3 linked regions of the Lichenicola cladoniae genome follow. The protein of the gene in region 1 interacts with the protein of each later gene in a pairwise test. Links are inferred from orthologs where the notes say so. Each region holds a gene or a part of one and is shown on either strand. Other genes may lie near its edges.

Region 1 (3,146 bases):
GGACCGCCCTGCGCGGCCTGCGGGCGGCAGGGTTCGCCGGGGTGAACGTGACCATTCCGCACAAGCAGGAGGCGTTCGCGCTGAGCGACGTGCTCTCGCCCGCCGCCCGGCGCTGTGGAGCCGTCAACACGCTGGTGTTCGGGCCGGATGGCCTGCTGCACGGCGACAACAGCGACGGCCAGGGATTCCTGGACAGCCTGCGCGCGGCCGGGGTCGATCCTGCCGCGGGCCCGGCGTTGCTGCTTGGCGCGGGTGGTGCTGCACGCGCGATCGCCGCGTCGCTGCAGGCCGAGGGCGTCGCCGTGCATCTCGCCAACCGGACCCGGGACCGCGCGGATGCGCTGGCGGCCTCGCTGACGGACGGATGCAATCCGGTGCGTGTCCTGGACTGGGCATCGCGCGACATCGCCCTCGGGGAACAGTCGCTGCTGGTGAACACCACGTCGCTCGGCATGGGGGATGCGGCCTTGCCGTGCAGCCTCGACCATGCGGCTCCGGGGCTGGTGGTCACCGATATCGTGTATGCGCCGCGGGTCACGCCGCTGCTGTCCCTGGCGCGGGCGGGCGGTCTCGTCACGGTCGAGGGGCTGGGGATGCTGCTTCATCAGGCACGCATCGGGTTCGCTGCCTGGTTCGGGGTCGATCCGGCAGTGGATGCCAGCCTGTTCGACTTCGTGTCGGCCGATCCCGTCCCTGGTCCCTGATGAAGATCATCGGCCTGACCGGTGGCATCGGCATGGGCAAATCGACTGCCGCCGCCGCCATGCGCCGGGCCGGGCTGCCGGTGTTCGATGCGGATGCCGAGGTGCACGCCCTGCAGGCGCCGGGCGGCCAGGCGGTGCCGGCGATCGCGCGCCTGATCCCCGATGCGGTGCGGGACGGACGGATCGATCGTGCCGTCCTGCGCCGGGCGGTGATCGCGGACGCGTCGCTGTTCACGAAGCTGGAGCGGATCATGCATCCGCTGGTCCGGGCGTCTCAGGCCCGGTTTCTCGGGCGTGCCCGCCGGGCCGGGCGGTGCTGGGCGGTGCTCGATATCCCGCTGCTGTTCGAGCGCGGCGGTTACCGGGCGTGCGACCTGGTCGTGGTGGTGTCGGCGCCGCGAGCCCTGCAGCTGCAGCGCGTCCGCCGGCGACGCGGGATGAGCGAGGCCGAGGCGCTGGCCCTGATCGCCCGGCAGATGCCCGATGCGGAAAAGCGCCGCCGCGCGGACCTGGTCATCAGCACCGGGCTGTCCCGCTGGCACAGCCTCAGGCAGATAAGGCGCATGATGACGAACCTGACCGACCCGGAAACAACAACGCCATGATGCGCGCGATCCTGTTCGACACGGAAACCACCGGGCTCAACCCATTGACCGGCGACCGGGTGATCGAGATCGCGGCGCTGGAGCTGGTCGGGGACCTGCCGACCGGGCGGCACTACCATGTGCTGATCGACCCGGAACGCGACATCCCGGAGGAGGCGTCGCGTGTACACGGCTACACCCGTGCGCACCTGCTCGGACAGAAGAAGTTCCACGAGGTGGCGGAGGCGTTCCTCGAGTTCATCGGTGACGACATGCTGATCGCGCATAACGCGCGGTTCGATTTCGGCTTCATGAATGCCGAGTTCGCGCGTCTGGACATGCCCGCGCTGCCTTTGGCGCGGATGATCGATACGCTGGACATGGCCCGGATCCGCTTTCCCGGCCTGCCGAACAGCCTGGACTCGCTGTGCCGGCGGTTCGCGATCGACCTCGCCGAGCGCACGACCCACAACGCGCTGCTCGACTGCAAGCTGCTGGCGCAGGTCTATGTCGAGCTCATGGGCGGGCGGCAGCGCGGGCTCGAGCTGGCGCGGGAGGAGGGGGGATCGTCGTCGATCTCCTACGCGCTGTCCCGGACCCGTCAGCCACGCCCGATCGTGCCCACGCCGGCCGAACTGGAAGCGCATGCGGCCTTCGTCGCCCAGTTGAAGCTGCCGGTCTGGCTGGACTGATCGCCGGCGCGGCTCATCGCTGGTTGCCGTCCGCCTCGGCCGGCCCGAGCCAGGTCGGGTGGCGGCGTTCGATCCAGGCCAGGGAACGGCCGGTCGCGCGTTTCAGCCAGGGAATGTCCTCGGCCAGCAGCACGATGCCCAGCGGCAGCATCCAGAGCCCGAACACCGGCAGGATCGCGAGAAAGCCGCCCGCGATCAGCAGCAGGCCGGCCGGGATGCGCACGACGAGGTTGGCGGGGCGGCGGAGCCACTCGATCCATCGCCCGACACGCGCCGGCAGCCGGCCGATCAGACGTCGTAGCCGCCGTTCGCGCGCGTCATCCTCGGTCTCGGCCATGTCGGTCATCCTGTAGCGGTATCGGTAGCAGGAAGAACGACCGCACGGTTCCGCATGTTGCGTGTCGTATCATGACAGGCATCAGACCGATGCCGCTCTACAGGCCAGTGCGCTGATCCGGACGAGGCTCGTTCTCGTTTGCGTAGGTGATCGCCCATTTCAACTCGTCGTTGAAGACCCGGTAGTTGTCGCGGCCGGTATTCTTTGCGGAGTACATCGCCAGGTCCACGTTCCGTAGCAACGTGTCGGTGTCGCCATGGCCGACCTGCATGCCCGCCGCGCCGATGCTGACCGACATCAGGACGGTCACGTGGCCGACCTGGTAGGGTATGCGCGCGGTCCGCAGGATCGACCCGCAGAGGGCGTCGATATCCTGTCCGGAGTCCTGGTCGGGGATCAGCATCGCGAACTCGTCGCCGCCGAAGCGGGCGGCCTCGCCGCCAAGACGGCGCGCGCACTCCCCGATCCGCTTGCCGAAGATCCACAGGACCTCGTCGCCGGTCTGGTGGCCGTGCACGTCGTTTACCCGTTTGAAATGGTCGAGGTCGATAAACAGGACGACCCCGTTCTTTCCGGCCCGAACGCAACCAGCCAGGTGCTTCTTGAACAATTGACGATTCATCAGCGTGGTCAGCGGGTCGTGGGTCGCCGCGTGCTCGAGGTTGCTGGTCAGCTGCGCGAGCCGTCGCGACGTCCGGAGCTTCTCGCCGAGTGCGTTGCTCGCCGGCAACGCGGACAGCAACAGCGACAGCAGGTACGGCTGCAGCATGTTCTCGCGCATGAGTTGCCCATCGGGGGATAGCAGGGCGATCGGCCCGAGATTATGCGC
Region 2 (4,161 bases), 720 kb from region 1 along the record:
GTTTGAGCAGTTCGACAGCGAGGCGAAGGCCAAGAAGAACGTGCTGCGGGCGATCGAGACCGTGGCCAAGCTGCTCGGCAACACGCCGGCGATCTGCCGCAAATGCTACATACATCCCAGGATTTTCGATGGCTACATGGATGGCTCGCTGGCCGAGGCGCTGAGAGCACGCGTGGAAGCGGCCCTGGCGCCCGAGAGCCGCGCCCAGACCGGGCTGACTGCCGAGGAGGTCGCTGTGATGGCGTTCCTCAGCCGCACCCTCGACCACATCGCGGATCAGGGCACCGTCCCGACTCGGGCGCTGGAGGCTGCAGGGGCGCTCTAGGGGTGATAAACTTAGCCCATGTCGCACGCTGATTTCGTTCATCTCCGGGTCCATTCGGCCTACTCGCTGAGCCAGGGGGCGATCCAGGTTCCGGAGATCGCGGCGCTGGCGCGGGCCGCCGGTATGCCGGCGGTGGCGATCACCGACAGCGGTAACATGTTCGGGGCGCTCGAATTTTCGCAGTACTGCACGGCCAAGGGCGTGCAGCCGATCATCGGCTGCCAGATCACCCTGATGGCCGACGCCGTATCGCTGGCGGACGGGCTGCAGATCGGCGGCTCGCAGGCGGCGGGGCCCGGGCGTGGCACCACGGCGTCGGAACCGCTGGTGCTGCTGGCGCAGGACCGGGTCGGGCTGGCCAATCTGCAGCATCTGTCGTCGATCGGGTTCCTCGAGAGCGATCCGTCCGATCCATGCGTGACGATCGGGACGCTCTGCGCCCATTCCGAAGGGCTGATCCTGCTGACCGGCGGTGGTCGTGGGCCGTTGGCGCGGCTGTTGGCGGATGGTCAGCAGGATGCGGCGCGGCGGCTTCTGGAGACGCTGGCGCTGGCGTTTCCGGGCCGGATCGCGGTCGAGCTGCAGCGGCATGGCCTGGCGATCGAGAAGACGATCGAGCCCGGGCTGATCGAGCTGGCGGACGAGCTCGGGTTGCCGCTGGTGGCGACCAACGAGGTATTCTTCCCGAGGCCCGAGATGCACGAGGCGCATGACGCGCTGATCTGTATCGCGCAGGGACGCACGGTGGCCGAGCGGGAGCGCTGGCGGGTCTCGCCGGAGCAGTGGTTCAAGCCGCCGGCGATGATGCGCGAGCTGTTCGCGGACCTGCCCGAGGCCTGCGACAATACGCTGGCGATTGCCCGGCGGTGCGCGGTGATGTCCGAGACGCGCAAGCCGCTGCTGCCGGTGTGTCCGAAGGTCCGCGAGGGCAGCACCGAGGACCAGACGCTGAGGGCGATGGCCGAGGAAGGCCTCGAACTGCGGCTCGAGAAGCTCGGGGCGGACGTCGATACCTGCACGCGCTATCGCGAGCGGCTGGCATTCGAGCTCAATGTCATCGCGGACATGGGCTTCCCCGGCTACTTCATGATCGTGGCCGACTTCATCCAGTGGGCCAAGGCGCACGACATTCCGGTGGGGCCGGGGCGTGGGTCCGGCGCCGGGTCGCTGGCCGCGTGGGCACTGACCATCACCGATATCGATCCGCTGCCGTTCAACCTGCTGTTCGAGCGGTTCCTGAACCCCGAGCGCGTGTCGATGCCGGATTTCGACATCGATTTCTGCCAGGACCGGCGCGACGAGGTGATCGCCTACGTTCGTCGCGAATACGGCGCGGACCGTGTCGCGCAAATCATCACCTTCGGAAAGCTGCAGGCGCGCGCGGCCGTGCGTGACGTCGGCCGCGTGCTGGCGTTGCCGTACGGGCTGGTCAACAAGGTTTGTGAGCTGATCCCTAACAATCCGGCCAAGCCGGTGACGCTGAAGCAGGCGATCGATGGCGAGACCCGGTTGCAGGAGATGCGCGACCAGGATGAGGGCGTGCGCCGGCTGATGGAGATCGCGCTGCAGCTCGAGGGGCTGTACCGGCACGCCAGCACGCATGCGGCCGGCGTGGTGATCGGCGATCGCAAGCTGGTCGAGCTGGTGCCGCTGTATCGCGATCCCAAGAGCGACATGCTGGTCACGCAGTACAACATGAAGTTCGTCGAGCAGGCCGGGCTGGTGAAGTTCGACTTCCTCGGCCTGACGACGCTGACGATCCTGCAGCGCGGCGTGCAGATGCTGGCGAAGCTCGGCGTCGTGGTCGATCTGTCAATGCTGCCGCTGGACGATGCGCGGACGTACGCGATGCTGGCGCGCGGCGATACCGCTGGCGTGTTCCAGTTCGAAGGTGCCGGCATGCGGGACGTGCTGCGCCAGATGCGGCCGACCCGGATCGAGGATCTGATCGCGGCGGGCGCCTTGTACCGTCCTGGGCCGATGGCGAATATTCCCGATTATTGCCGGCGCAAGCACGGGGAAAAATGGGAAGCGCCGCACGAGGAGATCCGCGGTATCTTGGAAGAGACCTATGGGATCATGGTCTATCAGGAACAGGTCATGCAGATCGCCCAGAAGATGGCGGGCTACAGCCTGGGTGCGGCCGACATGCTGCGCCGTGCGATGGGCAAGAAGATCCGCTCCGAGATGGATACGCAGCGGGCCATTTTTACCGACGGTGCGATGGCACGCGGGATCAGCTCGGACAAGGCGGTCGAGGTGTTCGAGCTGATGGCGAAGTTCGCCGACTATGGCTTCAACAAGTCGCATGCGGCGGCCTATGCGCTGGTGTCGTACCAAACGGCTTGGATGAAGGCCAATCATCCGGTCGCGTTCCTGGCGGCGTGCATGTCGCTGGCGCGGGAAAAGACCGACAAGCTGGCGGCGCTGCGACAGGAAGCGGAGCGGCTCGGGATCAAGGTGCTGCCGCCGGACATCAACCGGTCCGGGGCGGATTTCACCGTCGAAGTCGCCGAGGACGGCACCCAGTCGATCCGGTATGCGCTCGCGGCGGTCAAGAAGGTCGGACTGGCGGCGATGCAGGCGCTGGAGACGCTGCGGAATGGCACGGTGTTTTCCGACCTGGCGGATTTCGCGCAGCGGGCGGACCCGAAGCAGCTGAACAAGATGCAGATCGAGAACCTGGCCAAGGCGGGAGCCTTCGACAGCCTGGATGACAACCGGGCCCGGGTGTTCGGGGCGGCGGAAACCATCCTGCGGCGGGCGCAGGCCCAGGCGGAGGAAGCGTCCAGCGGGCAGATCGGGCTGTTCGGCGGCACAGCCCGCCGGGAAACGCTGCGCCTACCGACCGGGCCGGACTGGCCGGGGATCGAGCGGCTCGGGCTGGAGGCGGACGCGATCGGCTTCCACCTGACCGCGCATCCGCTCGACGGCTATGCCTCGCTGCTGCGGCGGCTGGGGGCGGTGAAGGCGAATGCGATCGAGGCGGCCGGGCAGGCGGGGATCGGCCGGGTCAAGATCGCCGGGTGCGTCATCGACCGGAAGGAGCGGCCGACCCGCACCGGAACCAAGATGGCCTGGGTCCGGCTGTCCGATGCCTCGGGCAGTTGCGAGGTGACGTTCTTCAGCGAGGTGCTGGCCCGAACCCGCGACGTGCTGGTGACTGGGCAGGCGGTACTGGTCACCGCCGACATCCGCATGGAAGGCGAGATGCTGCGGGTGACCGCGCAGGATGCGATCTCGCTGGACAAGGCGGCCGCCGAGGACAAGGCGGAGATGCGGATCTGGGTGGATCGGCCGGCAGCGATCGACGAGATCCGCGTGGTGCTCGGCAAGGTGAAGGGCGGCCGCGGCAAGGTGGTGGTCCTGCCGTGCCTGGACGACACGCAGGATGTCGAACTGACCTTGCCGGACGCCTACATGGTCACGCCGAAGCTTGCGGAGACGCTGAAGCTGGTGGTCGGCGTCCGGTATGTCGAGGAGCGGTAGCCGACGGAGCGGAACACCTGTTTGCGGTCCGTGATCGGGTTCTAGCCCGCATTGCAAATTACCCGACGTCGCTGTCGCCGGGTGATCTGCAGGCGTGTCGGCTTCTACTTCTTCTGGAACTTCGTGCTCCGGGTCAGGTCTTCCCACGTGTCCAGATCACGCTTCAGGTCGACGATTTTTTGCCGGATCTGGTCGAGCGCATCACCGCCGATTACCAGGTGTAGCGGCGGCAAAGCTGCCTCGATCGCGGTGATGATCGCCTGCGCGCCAAGAACCGGGTCATTCTCCTGCTTGCCGTGCGCTGCGAATACGTTGTCGCGCGCCTTGCCGGCCGTATCGGCATAAGC
Region 3 (3,082 bases), 2.0 Mb from region 1 along the record:
GCGGATGCTGTCCGGCGCGAGCCGCTCCATCAGGTGCCGACCGCGCCAGAACGGCAGCAGGCGGCGTACGGGATCGGCGAGATAGCCCGCGATCGCATCCTCGTCCGCGCGCGAATTGGCGGCGCGGTCGATCCTGCTGCCGGCGTAGAAATTAACGATGGGCGAGAGCCTGTCGCCTGCCATAAATGCCTCCGATGACCGCCCCGACCTGTTCGATCCGAAGCAGTCCGCTTCTCGTCGCCGCCTCTTGTCGCCGCCTCTTGTCGCCCATGGGGGCAACCGTGTTAAGGTCCGATCGGGAGGTCGGCAGCGGACGGGCGTCTTGCCAACCCGGTCAGGTCCGGAAGGAAGCAGCCGCAGTGAGTTTCCGCTCGGGTCGTTCGTTCGGCCTCCCACCAATCTGATGCACATGTCATCCAGCGACAACTCCGACCCTCGGGATACCGACGAGCACGGCATGGACGGTGCCTCGGGCCTGCCGGAGCCGCCACCCGCCGAAGGGCCCGGCCTGTTCGGCGATACGCTGGCGCCCCCACGGGCAGCACCGGCTCAGCCCGTCGCCATTGCAGCTTTAGCCCCGAAAACCCCCTATCGCGTCCTTGCGCGCACCTATCGCCCCGCCCGGTTCGACGACCTGATCGGCCAGGAGGCGATGGTGCGCATCCTGCGGCGCGCCTTCGCCGTCGAACGTGTCGCGCATGCCTTCATGCTCACCGGCGTGCGCGGCGTCGGCAAGACCACCACCGCCCGCATCATCGCCCGCGCCCTGAACTGCATCGGCGTGGATGGCACCGGCGGGCCTACTGCCGATCCGTGCGGGGTCTGCGCCAACTGCACCGCCATCCTCGCCGACCGGCACCCGGACGTGCTGGAAATGGATGCCGCGTCCCGGACCGGCATCGACGACGTGCGCGAGATCATCGAGGCGACCCGGTTCCGGCCGATGCAGGCGCGGATGAAGGTATTCATCATCGACGAGGTGCACATGCTGTCGCGCAACGCGTTCAACGCGTTGCTGAAAACCCTGGAGGAGCCTCCCGCCCAGGTCACCTTCATCTTCGCCACCACCGAATTGCGCAAGGTGCCGGTGACGGTGCTGTCGCGCTGCCAGCGCTTCGACCTACGCCGCGTCTCGCAGTCCGAGCTGTCGGCGCATTTCGCGGTGATCGCGGCCAAGGAAGGTGCGTCGATTACCGCCGAAGCCCTGGCGCTGATCGCCCGCGCCGCCGACGGTTCGGTGCGGGACGGGCTCTCGCTGCTGGACCAGGCGATCGCCCAGGGTGGCGACGGCAGTGACGATGGAACCGGCGACGGCACCATTCGCGCCGACCGGGTCGCGGACATGCTGGGACTGGCCGATCGCGGCCTGGTGTTCGACCTGCTCGACGCGGTGATGGCAGGCAAGCCGGCCGACGCGCTGGCGATCACCGATCAGGCGCATGCGCGCGGTGCCGATCTCGGACTGATGCTGGCCGACCTGCTCGAGCTGATCCACACCGTGTCGCGCCTGAAGGCGTTGCCGGCCCTGCGCACCAGCGGCGACTTGCCGGAAACCGAACGTGTGCGCGGAGCCGCCCTGGCGGATGCGCTGCCGGTGCCGGTGCTGGGACGGACCTGGCAGATGTTGCTGAAGGGCGTGGCCGAGGTCGAGACCGCGCCGGACCGCCGCGAGGCCGCCGAGATGGTGCTGATCCGGCTGTGCCATGTCGCCGACCTGCCGCCGCCCGGCGACCTCGTTCGCCAGTTGCAGGCAGAACAATCCTCTGGACACCGTGCCCCGCCGGCGCCGTTGGGACAGTCCAACCCCGGCCCGACGCTCCGTTCAGTGACCGGCGGCGGTGCCGCGCGGGCGCCCGCCCCGGAGCTGGACCGGGAGCCGGACCAGGACCGAATGGCGGCCCCGATGGCCGAGACCGTCGCCCCGCCGGTCGAGATGTCGGCACCTCCACCGCCCTCGCTCAAGAGCTGGCGCGAGGTGGTGGCCTTCATCGCCACCCGGCGCGAGGCGATGCTGCACGGGCATCTGCGCCATTGCGCCCATCTGGTCAGGTTCGCCGCCCCGGTGATCGAGCTCAGGCTGGAACCGCAGGCGCCGCGCGACCTTGCCCAGCGCCTGGCAAAGCTGCTCAGCGACGCGACCGCCACGCGCTGGACCATCGCCGTGGTCCGCGAGGCCGGCGAGCCGACGCTGGCCGAGCAGTCGGATGCGCTGGACATCACCCGGAGCCAGATGGCGGAAGCCCATCCGCTGGTGCAGGCGATCATGGCGGCGTTTCCGGGTGCCAGGCTCGGTGCGGTCAACGATGCGACGCTCGACGAATACGGACTGCCGCCGGAACCGATCGTTGCCCAGTCTCTACTCAACGACGCCGACGCTCCCGATATGGAGTTCGCACCGCTCGATTCGGAGCCGGTCGGGCTCGACGATCTCGACAACGAGGTCGGGCTTCCCGATCCATGACACGCGTTTTCAAGGACCACAGCGCATGAAGAACCTCGCAGGCCTGATGAAGCAGGCATCGCAGATGCAGGCCAAGATGGAAGAGATGCAGGCCGGTCTTGCCACTCTCGAAATCGAGGGTGCTGCCGGCGCCGGGATGGTGTCCGTGACGCTTACCGGCAAGGGCGACCTCAAGCGCATCCGCATCGATCCTAAGCTGGCCGATCCCGCGGAGATGGAAATGCTTGAGGACCTGATCATCGCGGCGCATGCGGAAGCCCGCCGTCATCTCGAGGTCCGTACGGGCGCCGAGATGGAGAAGGTGACCGGTGGGCTGAACCTGCCGGCCGGCATGAAACTGCCGTTCTGACGCGCTCCCGATGGGCGGGCCGGAAATCGAGCGGCTGATCGAGCTGTTGGCGAGACTGCCGGGGCTTGGCCCGCGCAGCGCACGGCGTGCGGCGCTGACCCTGTTGCGTCAGCCGCGCACCCGGCTGCTGCCGCTGGCGACGGCCATGGAGCAGGCGGCCAACAGCGTGCGCACCTGCGACGCGTGCGGCAATCTGGACAGCCGCAACCCGTGCTCCATCTGCGCCGACGAGCACCGCGACCACTCGATGGTCTGCGTGGTCGAAGGCGTCG

What was found.
Region 2: the proteins of dnaQ (region 1) and dnaE interact in binary tests that used the Escherichia coli proteins (3 or more experiments, as listed by UniProt). The link is inferred for Lichenicola cladoniae from one-to-one orthologs.
Region 3: the proteins of dnaQ (region 1) and HN018_RS04825 interact in binary tests that used the Escherichia coli proteins (3 or more experiments, as listed by UniProt). The link is inferred for Lichenicola cladoniae from one-to-one orthologs.

The regions. Positions count from the first base shown.
Region 1 is NZ_CP053708.1:3,105,556-3,108,701, reverse strand. Bases 144-3,142 are described here. They hold dnaQ (DNA polymerase III subunit epsilon), read left to right. Parts: upstream 144-1,305; coding sequence 1,306-1,980; downstream 1,981-3,142. Other genes in these bases: HN018_RS14160 (diguanylate cyclase domain-containing protein), read right to left, coding at 2,415-3,142; HN018_RS14165 (hypothetical protein), read right to left, coding at 1,994-2,317; coaE (dephospho-CoA kinase), read left to right, coding at 704-1,309; HN018_RS14180 (shikimate dehydrogenase), read left to right, coding at 144-704. Outside these bases: more of HN018_RS14180, read left to right, coding at 1-143; more of HN018_RS14160, read right to left, coding at 3,143-3,146. UniProt on the Escherichia coli protein: DNA polymerase III is a complex, multichain enzyme responsible for most of the replicative synthesis in bacteria. The epsilon subunit contain the editing function and is a proofreading 3'-5' exonuclease.
Region 2 is NZ_CP053708.1:2,381,979-2,386,139, reverse strand. The notes cover bases 1-4,014. They hold dnaE (DNA polymerase III subunit alpha), read left to right. Parts: upstream 1-343; coding sequence 344-3,814; downstream 3,815-4,014. Other genes in these bases: HN018_RS11065 (oxidoreductase), read right to left, coding at 3,919-4,014; HN018_RS11075 (DNA topoisomerase IB), read left to right, coding at 1-325. Outside these bases: more of HN018_RS11065, read right to left, coding at 4,015-4,161. UniProt on the Escherichia coli protein: DNA polymerase III is a complex, multichain enzyme responsible for most of the replicative synthesis in bacteria. This DNA polymerase also exhibits 3' to 5' exonuclease activity. The alpha chain is the DNA polymerase catalytic subunit.
Region 3 is NZ_CP053708.1:1,066,037-1,069,118, forward strand. The notes cover bases 1-2,935. They hold HN018_RS04825 (DNA polymerase III subunit gamma/tau), read left to right. Parts: upstream 1-409; coding sequence 410-2,461; downstream 2,462-2,935. Other genes in these bases: nudC (NAD(+) diphosphatase), read right to left, coding at 1-183; HN018_RS04830 (YbaB/EbfC family nucleoid-associated protein), read left to right, coding at 2,487-2,810; recR (recombination mediator RecR), read left to right, coding at 2,821-2,935. Also shown: more of recR, read left to right, coding at 2,936-3,082. UniProt on the Escherichia coli protein: Part of the beta sliding clamp loading complex, which hydrolyzes ATP to load the beta clamp onto primed DNA to form the DNA replication pre-initiation complex.